DNA from 2 places in the Janthinobacterium amylolyticum genome. Region 2 is predicted to be linked to the other one. Evidence: predicted binding sites of a transcription regulator. Region 2 holds the regulator's gene; the other holds the start of a gene.
What was found. Region 2 encodes FNR, which switches genes on or off when oxygen is low (the NO sensors DNR and NnrR bind a similar motif). Its sites were predicted from a motif close to TTGATNNNNATCAA; they were not measured.
Positions count from the first base shown of each region.

Region 1: the regulator FNR is predicted to act here: its motif matches at 2,057-2,070, upstream of ACQ4WR_RS20645 (universal stress protein).

Region 1 is NZ_JBNYXL010000010.1:598-8,102, forward strand. It holds gene ACQ4WR_RS20635 (enoyl-CoA hydratase) at 1-607, opposite strand, end outside; gene ACQ4WR_RS20640 (MFS transporter) at 780-1,988, shown strand; gene ACQ4WR_RS20645 (universal stress protein) at 2,124-2,561, shown strand; gene mltA (murein transglycosylase A) at 2,596-3,789, opposite strand; gene ACQ4WR_RS20655 (hypothetical protein) at 3,887-4,033, shown strand; gene apaG (Co2+/Mg2+ efflux facilitator ApaG/CorD) at 4,058-4,432, opposite strand; gene rpe (ribulose-phosphate 3-epimerase) at 4,600-5,274, shown strand; gene ACQ4WR_RS20670 (phosphoglycolate phosphatase) at 5,286-5,978, shown strand; gene trpE (anthranilate synthase component I) at 6,248-7,505, shown strand, end outside.
Region 2 is NZ_JBNYXL010000005.1:392,708-400,212, forward strand. It holds gene ACQ4WR_RS13275 (HAMP domain-containing sensor histidine kinase) at 51-3,125, opposite strand; gene fnr (fumarate/nitrate reduction transcriptional regulator Fnr) at 3,386-4,144, shown strand; gene ACQ4WR_RS13285 (FixH family protein) at 4,148-4,672, opposite strand; gene ccoG (cytochrome c oxidase accessory protein CcoG) at 4,819-6,201, opposite strand; gene ccoP (cytochrome-c oxidase, cbb3-type subunit III) at 6,204-7,124, opposite strand; gene ACQ4WR_RS13300 (cbb3-type cytochrome oxidase subunit 3) at 7,117-7,320, opposite strand; gene ccoO (cytochrome-c oxidase, cbb3-type subunit II) at 7,322-7,505, opposite strand, start outside.

The DNA of each region.
Region 1 (7,505 bases), on a different contig from region 2:
AGGTCGGCATGGCGGCGATGGTCTTGGCGGCGGCCAGGGTTTCTTCCAGCAATTTATCCGCCGATACCACGCGCGACACGAGGCCGATGCGCTCCGCTTCGGCAGCATCGATGGTGCGCGCCGTCAACAACAGATCCATGGCCTTGGCCTTGCCGATGGCGCGCGGCAAGCGCTGCGTGCCGCCTGCGCCTGGCGTGACACCGACCTTGATTTCCGGCTGGCCAAATTTGGCGCTGTCGGCGGCGATCAGGAAATCGCACATCATGGCCAATTCGCAGCCACCACCGAGCGCATAGCCCGCCACCGCGCCCACCACGGGTTTGCGCACGCGCAGGATATATTCCCAGTTGCGGCTGATATAGCCCTGGGTAAAGGTGTCCGGATAAGTATAGTCAGCCATGGCGGCGATATCGGCACCGGCGGCAAAGGCTTTTTCGCTGCCCGTGAGCACGATGCAGCCGATATGCTCGTCGGCGTCGAACTTCAGCAGCGCGTCGCCCAGCTCATTCATCATGTTGTCGTTCAAGGCATTCAGCGCCTTCGGGCGGTTCAGGCGGATGACCGCCACTTTGTCCTGGATATCGATGATCAAGTCTTCGTATTGCATAGTGTCTCCTCTGGATGAACGGTGCAACGATTGTAGCGGCTAACGGCAACGGCGCGGCAGGCGCGCTGCTATTATTCTGTGCCTGATCCTTTTCTCATCGAGCGGCAAAATTTCCTCTCCACTTATTCAATCCCTGACCAGGCGTCTGCGCGGCGACGGCAGCGTCGCCAGCATGAATTTCCGCCGCCTGTGGTTCAGCAATGGCCTCAATTGCTTCGGCGCCCAGATCACCTCGCTGGCCTTGCCCCTGTGCGCGGTGCTCCTGCTGCATGCGACGCCGGAGCAGATGGGCTTGCTCGTCGCCTTGCAGGCGCTGCCGTTTGCCCTCTTCGGCTTGCCCGTCGGCGTGTTGCTGGACCGGCGCAGCAAGCACCCGATCATGCTGTTCAGTGAAAGCATGTCCGGCCTGGCCCTGGCCAGCGTGGCCGTCGCTTACTGGTGCGGCGTGCTGTCGATGCCGTGGTTATATATAGTAGGGTTCATCATCGGCACGGGCTTCGTCGTCGGTGGCGGCGCTGAGCAAGTCTTTTTGACCTTCCTCGTGGGTCGCGACGGCTTGATCGATGCCCAGTCGAAATTTGCCGCCACAGAATCGGCCTCGCGCCTGATCGGCCCCGGCCTGGCCGGCGTGCTGGTGCAACTGCTGTCGGCGCCCGTCGCCATCCTGTGCACGGCCTGCGGCTATGTGATTTCCGTATTCAATCTGCGCGCCATGAGCGTGCGCGATCCGCGTCCCGCACCGTCAAGCAAGCACGCCTTGCGCGACATCGCCGATGGCTTGCTGTTCGTCTGGCACGAGCCGCTGCTGCGCGCGCTGGCCTGGGGCGCCGGCATCTGGCACTTTTTGTTCTACGCCAGCATGGCTCTGGCGGTACTGTTCGCCACCCACGACCTGGGCATGAGCCCCGGCGTGCTGGGCATGACGCAAATGCTGGGCGGCGCCGGCGTCCTGCTCAGCGCTTTCATTGTCAAGCCGTTGACCAGGCGCTATGGCACGGGCCGCACCATCCTCATCGGCCTGGCCTCCACGTCCGTGTGTTTTGCCCTGACGCCGACGATTCCCGCCGCGCTGTTCGGCAGCGCGACCGCCACCGCCGTGGCCTATGCCATATTGATGTTCTTTTTCGATTGCGGTGTGATGCTGTTCTTTATCCCCTACCTGGGCTTGCGCCAGAAGGTCACGCCCGATGCCATGCTGGGGCGCATGACGTCAACCATGCGTTTCCTGACGGTGGCGACGGCGCCGCTGGGCGCGCTGGCGGCTGGCTGGGTGGCGGAACATTTTGGCGTGCGCAATGGACTGGCCTGCATCGCGGCCGGCAGCCTCCTGCTGACCATCGCCATGGTGTGGGGCACGCCGCTACGTAGCGTGCGCACCTGAAGCAATGAACAGGCATACACTGCTAAAGATTGCCTTGGCGACACTATTCACGGCAAAGCCTGATCGATTTGATTTACATCAAGGAATTAATTGACGTAAATCCATAAGCTGTTTACATCACTTGAGGAGCACGCCATGTTTAACACCATCTTATTTCCCACCGACGGTTCGCCGTTGTCCGACAAAGCCGCCGAAACCGCCCTCGCCTTTGCCCAATTGAACAAGGCCAAGCTGGTCGCCATCAGCGTGGTACAGCCATTCCCGTTCTCGCCCATGGCCGATGGCGGCATCGTGCTCGACGCCGGCTTGTATGAACAGCAGATGCGGGAAGCATCGCAGCGCGCGATCGACAAGATCGGCGAAGCGGCGCGTGCCGTCGGCGTGCCATTCGAAGGCGTGGTCGCCGTCTCGCCCAGCCCGCACGAAGAAATCGTCAATGCGGCGCAGACTTACCAGTGTGACATCATCCTGATGGCCTCGCATGGACGCAAGGGCTTGAACAAGTTGTTCGTGGGCAGCGAAACGCAAAAAGTGCTGGGCCACACTCACCTGCCAGTGATGGTCCTGCGCTAAGCGACACCACGAACTGCCCAGCGCCGCAAGAAACTCAGCGCGCTGGCGCCTGTTTCGGCAGCAACACCCACACGGTGCCGCTCTGCTTCATGCGGCCCGCGTTCTCCGCCGCTTCCGCACCAAAACCAAAGAAATAGTCGACACGGATGGGCCCGCGAATGGCGCCGCCCGTATCCTGCGCCATCACCAGGCGCTGCATCGGGATATCGCTATTGGCTTGCGTGGTGGCCAGGAACACGGGCGCACCAAGCGGCAGGTAGCGCGAATCGATGGCCACCGAACGCTGCGGCGTCAGCGGCACGCCCAGCGCCCCCTTCGGCCCCACTTTCGGATCCGGCAAGCGCTCTTCCTTGAAAAACACATAGCTGGGGTTGGCATTGAACAACTCATCCTTGCGCGTCGGGTGGCCGGCGATCCACGCCTTGATGCCTTGCGCGGATGCCTGGCTCATCGTCAGCTCGCCCTTGTCGACCAGGTAGCGGCCGATGGATTTATACGGGTGGCCATTCTGGTCGGCATAGGCCACGCGCACGGTTTCCTGCGTATCCGTGAGCTGCACCCGGCCGGAACCTTGCACCTGCAAAAAGAACGCTTCCACTTCGTCGTCGACCCACAGCAATTCCTTGCCCGTAACAGAGGTGGCGCGCTCGATGTCGGCGCGCGTGGCGTACGGCACCACCTTCTTGCCGACCAGCTTGCCCCGCAAACGCATATTCTTCAGTTCCGGATACACGCCGGACAAGTCCACCGAGACGAGGTCGTCGGGTACCTTGTACAGCGGCGTCTGATACGGACCACCGCGCTTGCGCGCGCCGTGCAGCAGCGGCTCGTAGTAGCCCGTCACCAGGCCGGTACTGGCGCCATCGGCGGTGATGACTTGATTGGGCACAAAGAATGTCTCGAAAAACAGGCGGATGGCCTTGTCGCTGTCGGCATTCACTTGGCGCGCGATGGTGCACGACTCCTTCCAGTCCGGGCGCTTGACCAGCACGCCGCACGACGCCATGAAGGCGGGCCAGGCGGCGCGCATGTCGTCGCGTGCCCAGCCCGGCAAGGCGGCAAACTTGGCGGGCACGAAAGTGGGGGCTGCCGCTGCATCAATCGTGTCCTTGGCGTCCTTGGCGCCGGCCGCTTTGGCCGGCACGGGCCTGACAACGGTCGGGGCAATCGCTGGCGCCTTGCCGGTGACAGCGACCGGTTCCGACGGCGGCGTGGTACAGGCGGACAACGCAAGTGCGACGGCGCCGATTGAAACGGGTAGACTACCGCGTGTCAACAGACGGCGGGTAAATACTAAGCTGCGGGTAAATAACATAGGGGTGCGTATGTGGATCTTGATGATAGAGGCGCTGGTGGCGTTCTTCTTGCTGGCATTTATAGTCTGGTGGACCATGTATTCGGGCAAGAAGCCCACGCCGCCGGCGCGCAAGCAGCTCGATGACGAGCAGGACACCACCGAAAAACTGAAATAAGCGGCGCGCGGCCGCTGCGTTTGCTCAATGCAGGGTGCGCGGCACCGACAGCACGAATTCGGGAATCAACGCTTCGAACTGGTGTCCATCTTCGGCCACGCAGAAATATTCGCCGCGCATCGAGCCTTGCGGCGTGCCCAGCATGGTGCCGCTCGTGTATTCAAATTGTTCGCCCGGCTGCAGCAGCGGCTGATGGCCAACGGCGCCCAGGCCGCGTACTTCTTCCACCTTGTTGTTCGCATCCGTGATAACCCAGTGGCGCGAAATCAGCTGCGCGCCAACGGTGCCCGTGTTGACGACGCGGATCGTGTAGCTGAACACGTGCCGCCCCTGGTCCGGTGCCGATTGCTCGGGCAGGTATTGCGTCTTGACCGTTACCGTAAATTCATAAGTCGCCATCGTCATTCCTATTCAGACATTGCCAGTCAATATATTGTGTCGCGCGTGCCCGATTAGCCACGGCGCGCCGCGTATTCTGTGTTTCAGCGTGCGTCAACGCGGCATGGTAGCGGCGTCAAGCGTAAAATAGCGCATCTTCGCATTTTCTATCCTTTGGCTACTTCACCATGACTACATTCCGTATCGCTCCCAGCATCCTGTCCGCCGACTTTGCCCGCCTGGGCGAGGAAGTGCGCAACGTCGTTACCGCCGGCGCCGACATCATCCACTTCGACGTGATGGATAACCACTATGTGCCGAACCTGACCATCGGCCCGCTGGTGTGCGAAGCGATCCGCCCGCACGTGCAAGTGCCCATCGACGTGCACCTGATGGTCAAGCCTGTCGATCGCATTATCCCGGATTTCGCCAAGGCTGGCGCGAACATCATCACCTTCCACCCGGAAGCGTCGGATCACGTCGACCGTTCGCTACAGCTGATCCGCGACAATGGCTGCAAATCGGGCCTGGTATTCAACCCGGGCACGCCGCTGCATTACCTGGAACACGTGATGGACAAGATCGACATCATCCTGATCATGTCCGTCAACCCGGGCTTCGGCGGCCAGTCCTTCATCCCGCACGCGCTGAAGAAAATCGCCGAAGCGCGCCGCATGATCGATGAATCGGGCCGTGACATCATGCTGGAAGTCGACGGCGGCATCAAGATCGACAACATCGCCGCCGCCGCGGCCGCCGGCGCCGACACCTTTGTCGCCGGCTCGGCCATCTTCGGCAAGCCCGACTACAAAGCCGTCATCGACGCCATGCGCGCCGAACTGGCCAAAGTAGCGGGCGCCTGATGCAAGCGGGCATGGTGAAAGATCACGTACTGGCCGGCGTGCGCGCCGCCATCATCGACCTCGATGGCACGATGCTCGACACCGTGCCCGATTTCCATGTCGCCATCAACGGCATGCGCGCCGAATTCGAACTTGCGCCCATCAGCGCTGACGCCATCAAGCTGATGGTGGGCAAGGGCTCGGAAAACCTGATCCGCACGGTGCTGGCGCTCGACTTCGATGCGGCCGGCGTGGAACAGCGTTTTGATGCGGCGATGGATGCCTACCAGCGTCACTACCTGGCCATCAATGGCCAGTTCAGCACCCTCTACCCGGACGTGGAAGCGGGACTGGCGGCGATGAAGGCGGCGGGCTTGCGCCTGGCCTGCGTCACCAACAAGCCGATCGCTTTCGCCCTGCCCCTGCTGAAACAGAAAAATCTCGATGGTTATTTCGAGATCGTCTACGGCGGCGATTCGCTGCCGAGGAAAAAACCGGACCCGCTGCCGCTGCTGCAAGTGTGCGCGGACTTCGACCTGCCGCCCGCCAAAGTGGTGGCCATCGGCGACTCGTCGAACGACGCGCAAGCGGCCAGGGCTGCGGCTTGCCCCGTACTGACGGTACCGTATGGCTACAATCACGGACACTCTATACACGATACCGATTCCGATGGTATAGTAAAGACGCTGCTCGAAGCAGCCCGTTTTATTAGCATGCAAAACTAACCGGCATACTGACCAAACCCAACACCATATCGTGAACACGTTTCTCATCAAAAAACACAATGTCACCCAAACCGGCTCGATTGAGGCCTGGCTTTGGCGACGCTGGCAATCCTGGCAGGCTTAAGGGCCGAGCCGTTACGATTGCTGCCGGTTGCACACGCGTCCTTTGCGCATTTTGCGCAAGTTCCCTGTACCGGCAAGTTTTTTGATAACCCACCGCAGGGTTTGTGCACTATGCACACGCATACCCTGACGGCATGGAGAGAAACATGACCGAACTCGAATTCAAATCGCTGGCCCAGCAGGGCTACAACCGCATTCCCCTGATCGCGGAAGCGTTCGCCGACCTGGAAACCCCGCTCACCCTGTACCTGAAACTGGCACAGGCCCAACAAGGTGGCAAGAACACCTTTTTGCTCGAATCCGTCGTCGGCGGCGAACGCTTCGGCCGCTATTCCTTCATCGGCTTGCCTGCCACGACCGTGTTGCGCAGCTATGGCAAGCGCACCGAAATCGTCAAGAACGGCGTCGTGATCGAAGAGCACGAAGGCAATCCGCTCGACTTCATCGAACAGTTCCAGTCGCGCTTCAAGGTCGCCCTGCGCCCCGGCATGCCGCGCTTCTGCGGCGGCCTGGCCGGCTACTTCGGCTACGACACCGTGCGCCACATCGAGAAAAAACTGGCCGGCGGCGCGCCGAAAGATGACTTGAAGCTGCCCGACATCCAGCTGATGGTGACGGAAGAACTGGCCGTCATCGACAACCTGTCCGGCAAACTGTATCTGATCGTCTATGCCGACACCACGCAGCCCGAATCGTTTTCGAAAGCGCAGCAGCGCCTGAAGGACTTGCGCATGATGCTGCGCCGCGGTGTCGATGCGCCCGTCACCAGCGCTTCCGTGCGCACGGAAACCATTCGCGACTTTTCCAAGGAAGAGTACCTGAAGGCCGTCGCCAAGGCGCATGAATACGTGATGGCGGGCGACCTGATGCAGGTGCAGATCGGCCAGCGCATCCGTAAACCGTATGTCGATTCGCCGCTGACCCTGTACCGCGCCTTGCGTTCGCTCAATCCGTCGCCGTATATGTACTTCTATAATTTCGGCGACATGCAGATCATCGGCGCCTCGCCCGAGATTTTGGTGCGCAACGAAAGCACGGCCGATGGCGGCAAGAAAGTCACCTTGCGCCCTATCGCCGGCACCCGTCCGCGCGGCGCCACGCCAGAGCGCGATGCCGAATTGTCGGCCGAACTGCTGGCCGATCCGAAAGAGATCGCCGAGCACGTGATGCTGATCGACCTGGCGCGTAACGACATCGGCCGCATTGCCGAAACGGGCAGCGTGCACGTCACCGACCGTATGGTCATCGAAAAATACTCGCATGTGCAGCACATCGTTTCGAACGTGGAAGGCACCCTCAAGAAGGGCCTGTCGAACCTGGACGTGCTGCGCGCCACCTTCCCCGCCGGCACCCTGACGGGCGCGCCGAAAGTGCGCGCCATGGAAGTGATCGACGAACTGGAAA
Region 2 (7,505 bases):
GTTGGCGCATCAAGTCGGATTACGCGCAAGCGCCAATCCGACCTGCTGTTTTAATCCTCCAGCCGCGACAACCACTGCGTCGCCGCCGCCAGCGCCCGTTCCAGTTCTTCCCCCACCACCGCCAGCAGCGCCGGCACGGCGTCGTAGCGGCCAGTATCGATGGCTTCCTCGGTGGCGAAGGCGGCGCGGATCAGGCGTTTCGTGCCCAGGGTGCCGACGGAGCCGCGCAAGCCGTGCAGGATGCGCGCCACGTCGCTGTGGCGGCCTGCCTGCAATGCCGCTTCGGCGTCGCGCACGGGCGTCATTCCCTTGTTCAGCGCGTCTTCCACCATGCGCCGCAGCACGCCGCGTCCCTTCGCATCGCGGCCCATCACGCGCATCAGCGGGGCCATGGAAAACACCTCGTCATCGTCGGGCGCCGCCGCGCCAGGCGCCTGCACGGGCGGGCGTTTCGGCAAGTGGCGGTTGATGACTTCCATCATTTCTTCCACCACCACGGGCTTGGCGATGAAATCGGTGATGCCGGCCGTCATGCAGCGTTCGCGCTCGGAGGCCAGCACGCCGGCCGTCATGGCGATCACGGGCAGGTTCAGCCGCAGTTCCGTGCGGATCAGCTGGGTGGCGCTGAAGCCGTCCATGACGGGCATCTGCATATCCATCAGCACGATGTCGTAGCGCAGCGCTTCCGTGCGCAGCCGCTCCACGGCCTGCAAGCCGTCGCCCACCACGTCCAGGGTGGCGCCCATGTGTTCGAGGATGCCGCGCGCCACGGCCTGGTTCAAATGGTTGTCTTCCACCAGCAGGAAATGCACGCCGGCCAGCTCCGTGCCCAGCGGCTGGTGCAGCATGCGCGGCTCGCCGCCGTCTTCCTTGGCGATCAGCGCCTGGTGCAGGGCGTCGAACAGGCTTGAACCGGTGATCGGCTTCATCAGTACGACATCGGCCTCGGCGGCACTGGAAATTTCCTCCAGGTGATTGCGCGCGAAGGCGTTGACCATCACCACGATGGGCTGGCGCTGGCCGGATGCCGCTTGCCGGATGGCCTTGGCTGTGGCCAGGCCGTCCATCACCGGCATGTGCCAGTCGGCCAGCACCACGTCGTACGGTTGCTGCTGCGCCAGGCGTTCGCGGTACAGCTCGATGGCGGCGAAGCCCGAGTCCACCTCGTCCGCGTTCCAGCCCCAGGCGTGGATCAGCTTGACGATCAGTTCGCGCGTGGTGCGGTTGTCGTCGGCCACCAGCAGGCGCAGCGGCCCCAGGGTGGGGGTGCGGCGCGTCTCGGCCGGCTGCGCCAGGACCTCGAAGGGCACGCTGAACCAGAAGCGGCTGCCCTTGCCTTCGCTGCTGGCGACGGCGATCTCGCCGCCCATCATGTGGATCAGATGCTTGCTGATGGCCAGGCCCAGGCCCGTGCCGCCGAAGCGCCGCGTGATGCTCTGGTCGCCCTGGGAAAAGGCCGTGAACAGCTGGGCCTGCTGCTGTTCCGTCATGCCGATGCCCGTGTCGCGCACCTCGAAGCGCAGCCAGGCCCGCTCGTTCTTGCTTTCCGCCACGCTGACGGCCACCACCACTTCGCCGCTTTCCGTAAATTTGATGGCGTTGCCGGCCAGGTTGACGAGGATTTGCTGCAGGCGCTGGGCGTCGCCGACGAGGCGGCGCGGCACCTCCGGTTCGACCGCGATGGCCAGTTCCAGTTCCTTTTCGCCCGCATTCATGGTCATCGTCGTGGCCAGGGTGTTCATGACTTCATCGAGGTCGAACTCGACGGGCGACAAGTCCATGCGGCGCGCTTCGATCTTGGAAAAATCCAGCACGTCGTTGAGGATGCCCAGCAGCGACTGGCCCGCCACGCGCACCATGGTCAGGTACTTGCGCTGCTCGGTGTCGAGCTTGGTATTGCCCAGCAAATACACCATGCCCAGCACGGCATTCAAGGGCGTGCGGATTTCATGGCTCATGTTGGCGACAAAATCGCTTTTCGCGCGGTTGGCCGCCTCGGCGCGGTCGCGCTCCCGCTCCAGTTCGCTGGCGCGCGCCTCGATCTCCTGCTGCAGCCGGTCGCGTTCGCTCATCAGGCCGTTGAACGCTTCCGTCAGCTCGCCGATTTCATCGCGCTGCTGTACCGGCACGGGCGTAAAGCGGCTGCCGGAGCGGCGCAGCGACAGCAGGGTGTCGCGCAGGCGCACCAGCGGCGACAGCAGGCGCACCGTGACCCAGGCCAGCACGGCGGCGGCCAGCAGCGAGGCGCCGATACTCCACAGCACCAGCCGGTACAGCACGCCATTGAAGGGCTCGAACGCATCGGCCACGGGCAGCGAGGCGGCCAGCAGCCAGTTGACGGACTTCAATCGCTTGAAGCTGTTGACGGCCGTCACGCCGCGGCTGTTGGTGCTGACCATGCTGCCCTCGCCATCTTCCTTCAGCAGCTGCGTCGTGACGGGGTTGGCGTTGGGCGCGCGCGGCTGCAGCAGCCGGCTGGCATCGGGGTACAGCACATAGCGCGGCACGGCTTCGCGCGTGAGGATGAAGTAATAGCCGCTCTTGCCCACCTTGGCCGTGCGCAAATGGCCCAGCATATTGTCCTTGTACAGGCGCAGCACGCCGATGACGATGCCGGCCACCTCGCCGTTGCTGTCCAGCACGGGCGCCACCATCTGCACGATGGGCAGATGGCTGGTCTTGCCCAGCATCGGTTCCGTGATCATCGCCTGTTTCGTGCGCATCACCGTCTGGAAGTAGGCGCGGTCGGCCACGTCGACACCGTTACGCCCTGGCACTTCGGGCACGTTGGCCACCACCTTGCCCTGCGTGTCGAGCACCAGTACATCGTCGAACAGGGCCAGCATGGCGCGCTGCTTGTAGTACTCGCGCAACTGGGCGGTGTCGGCCATCAGGGACGCAGGCTGGTGGCGCGCGGTCTGGGTGATGATGTCGAGCAGCATGGCCAGCTTGTCGTCGAGCTCGTCTGCGGTGCGCTCGATCAGGGCCGTTTGCTGGCTCAGCAGGACTTGCGTGAAATCGTCGCGCATGTGTTTCACCTGCACCATGGTAACTACGGCGATCATGGCGATCGACGTCAAACTGGTGGCCAGCGCGACTTTTGCTTTAATGCCGAGAGGCTTCATGATTTCCTTTTCAGTCCCAGAGGACAGGCGGCAGATAATGCTGTCAGGAATTTTCCTATCAATACGTTAACTTGGCAAGCACGGCTCGTCGAATTCCACGCCCCGGCGCAGGCTTTTGTGGATGTTGCCATAAAATTAAATGCCGAACGTCGTTTATTCAGTGAAATTACGGGGAATTAGGGTGAAATTGGCGTGAAATTGGCACATGGCAACGCACTATGCAGTAAACTTGTTGTTGCATTTTTCTAAAAGGGTCTGACATGACAGAAGCGCTACTCTCTCCAGCCTTGCCCACCGTGAACGTGGAAGCGTTGCGTGCGCGCTGCTCGACGTGCAGCATGCATCAATTGTGCCTGCCGATGGGCCTCGATGTGGGTGACATGGACAGGCTGGACCAGATTATCGGCCGCCGCCGCAAGGTCGTGCGCGGCGCCTCGCTGTTCCGCATCGGCGACTCGTTCCAGAACCTGTACGCGATCCGCCTGGGCCACTTCAAGACGTACCAGATCAATCCTGGCGGCGAAGAGCAGGTGACGGGTTTCCAGATGGCGGGCGAACTGCTGGGCATGGACGCCATCAGCGCCGACCGCCACCACTGCAATGCCGTGGCGCTGGAAGACAGCGAAGTATGTGAAATTCCGTTTTCCAGCCTGGAACAATTGCTGGGCAATATGCCTACCCTGCTGCGCCATTTCCACCGCATGATGAGCCAGGAAATCACGCGCGAGCAAAGCGTGATGCTGTTGCTGGGCAATATGCAGGCGACGCAGCGTTTTGCCGCCTTCATCGTCAACCTGGCGTCGCGCTACGAGGCGCGTGGCTATTCGGGCAGCAATTTCCAGCTGCGCATGTCGCGCGAGGAAATCGGCAACTACCTGGGCCTGACCATCGAGAGCGTCAGCCGTTTATTGTCGAAGTTCAAGAAGGAAGGCTGGCTGCGCGTGTCGAACCGCGAGATCGAGATCTTGCAGCCGGCCAAACTGAAGGCCATCACGGCCGGTACGGACGTCTGCAAATAAGGCTTATAACTCTTCATCCGCATGCAGCGCGATGCTGCGTTGCGCTGGCCAGGTCCAGATACCGGACAGGCGCCACTCGCGCGTCGTGTTTTCCACCAGCACCTGCCAGCGGCTGCGCTCGAGCATCGGCAGCGCCACGGAAAAATTGCCGGCCGCATCGGGCTGCACCAGCAGCTTGATGTCTTTTTCCGGCAGGGTCGCATGCGCCAGGTGCAGCTGCAACGGTGCCTGGTAGGCCTTGCCGAAGCTGTGCACGGAACCCGTCAGGCGCGCCTGCGCCACGTCATACGCGAGGCTGGTATCCATGGCCAGGTTGCTGGCGGCCGTATCGCGCCGCAAGTCCTGGTTGATGGCCTTGCCCTGCTTGTAGTAGTCGCCCACCACCAGCGCGTCGGGCTGCGTAAATGCGATGTAGCCCATGAAGCTGCCGACGACGACGGACAGGCCGGGGCCGATCATCAGCAGCCATGGCCAGCGGTGCTTGTACCACGGTGCAACGGGGGCTTGCAGTTTCAGACTGTCGGACATGTTGTTCTCCTTGGGGCCAGACCCTTTGGCTTTGACCCCAGCTTTTGCTTCTGGGTTGAAAATACAGTAAACCTGCCGCAGGTTTGATGCTGCCCCTACGGCGAAATACCGGGGTCGGACCCAGGGGATCCGACCCCGGATCAACATCACCGCGGCACGATGAACACGGCGCTTTCACGCACATGCAGCGACGGGTCGTCCAGCGATTGCAGCTCGATGGTGATCTTGTTCGAGCCCTTCTCGCCCACGCCGTGCGGCATGCGCAGGCGGATCGGCCAGCCCAGCGTTTCCGTCGGCTGCAAGGTCACTTCTTCGCGCGTCAGCAAGGTCAGGCCCGGCAAGCCGGCCACGCTGATCTTGAAATGCTGGCTTTGCTCGGAGGTGTTCATGATCTGCAGGCGGTAGACGTTTTCGATCATGCCGTCTTCCACTTCGCGTCCCATGGAACCGCGGTCGCGGATGACATCCATCTTCAATGGCGTGCGCAGGGCCAGCGAGGTACACACGGCGATGATGATCAGCGCCAGGATGGACGTGTAGATCAGCACGCGCGGGCGCATGGCGCGCTGGCGGATCTGCTGCGAATTGAAGTTGTTTTCCATCGCATGGTCGGTGCTGTAGCGTATCAGGCCACGCGGCCGCTCGACCTTGTCCATCACGCTGTTGCAGGCATCGACGCAGGCGGCGCAGCCGATGCATTCATACTGCAGGCCATTGCGGATATCGATGCCGGTCGGACACACCTGCACGCACAAGGTACAGTCGATGCAGTCGCCCAGCTTGGCGTTGTTGCCGGCCTTCTTGCTCATGGCGCCGCGTGGTTCGCCGCGCTTGGCGTCGTAGGTGATGATCAGGGTGTCCTGGTCGAACATGGCGCTCTGGAAGCGCGCATACGGGCACATGTATTTGCACACCTGCTCGCGCAGCCAGCCAGCGTTGCCGTAGGTTGCCAGGCTGTAGAACAGGACCCAGAACCATTCCCAGGGACCGAAGTTCAAGGTGACCACCGATTGCGCCAGTTCCTTGATCGGCGTGAAGTAGCCGACAAAGGTAAAGCCCGTCCACAGGGCGATGGCGCCCCACACCACGTGCTTGGCCGTCTTCTTGAAGGCCTTGCGCAGGGACGGGCCCTGCTTGTCGAGGGCCATGCGCGCGCTGCGCGTGCCTTCGATCTTGCGTTCGACCCACAGGAAGATTTCCGTGTACACCGTTTGCGGGCAGGAGAACCCGCACCATACCCGCCCGGCAATGGCCGTGACGAGGAACAGCAGATAGGCACAGATGATCAGCAGGGCCGCCAGGTAAATAAAATCCTGGGGCCACAGCACGACGCCGAAAATGTAGAACTTGCGCGTGGTCAGATCGAACAGCAGGGCTTGCCTGCCATTCCAGGTCAGCCACGGCAAGCCGTAGAACGCCAGCTGGGTAAGCCAGACGCATACCCATCGCCAGGTAGCGTAGCGTCCTTTGGCCTCGCGAGGGTAGATTTGCTCGCGGGCCGCATACATCTTGATGACTTGAGGTTCCATTTTTACTTGGCGGGCGCCTGCGGATTCGACAGGCTCCAGACATACGCCGACAGCACGTGGACCTTCGATTCACCGAGGAAATCGCTGAAGGCCGGCATGGTGTTGCTGCGTCCCTTGCGGATGGTTTCCATGATGGTATCGGCGCTGCCGCCGTACAGCCAGGTCTTGTCCGTCAGGTTCGGCGCACCCAGCAGCGGGTTACCCTTGCCATCGGCACCGTGACAGACCATGCAGGCGCCAAACTTGGCCTTGCCCAGCACCGACTTGACGGGATCCGCGGTGGAGCCGGACAGGCTCAGCACGTAATGGGCCACGTTCTCGACATCCTTTTCGGAGCCCAGCGCGGCGCCCATCGGCGGCATCTGGCCATTGCGGCCGTGCAGGATGGTGGTCTTGATGACGTCAGGTTCGCCGCCATACAGCCAGTCCTTGTCCGTCAGGTTGGGGAAGCCCTTGTTGCCGCGCGCATCCGAGCCGTGGCATTGCGCGCAGTAGGTCAGGAACAAACGCTGGCCGATGGCTTGCGCCTGCGGATCGGCGGCCACCGTCTTCAAGTCCTGGCTCAGGTACTTGTTGAACAGGGGACCGTAGTCGGCTTCCGCCTTCTTCAGCTCTTCCTCGTACTGGCCCGTCGATTTCCAGCCCAGGCTGCCCGCATAATTGCCCAGGCCCGGATACAGGAACAGGTAGGCCAGCGCGAAGACGATGGTGATGTAGAACAGCCACATCCACCAGCGCGGCATCGGCGTATTGAGTTCCTTCAAGTCCTCGTCCCAGACGTGGCCCGTGGTGCCGTCGGCAGGGGCGCCCTCGACCACTTTGATTTTCGACTGCGAGTACAGCAGCACGCCGCAGCCGATGATGCCCAGCAGGGACAGCACGACGATGTAGATATTCCAGAAGCCATTGGTAAAGTCAGCCATGGTGATGCTCCTTCGCCAGGTTCATCTCGGCCTCGGCCGGATAGTCGAGCGCGTCGTCGGCGAACGGCAGGCGTGCCGCCGCGTCGAAGTCGCTGTTGCTGCGACTGAACGTCCACCACAGGATACCCACGAACGTCGTAAAGGAAACCACCGTCATGACGCTGCTGGCGCTGTCAAACAGGTTTTCGATTGCCATGCTAATTCCTTGTTTTGATTAATGTACCGAGGCCTTGCAGATAGGCGACCAGGGCGTCTTCTTCCGTCTTGTCCTGCAGCTGCGCGGGGCCGGCGGCGATCTCTTCATCGCTGTACGGCTGGCCCAGGCGTTGCAGGGCGCGCATCTTCGGCATGATCTCGTCAGGCACCAGCTTGGTCTTCGCC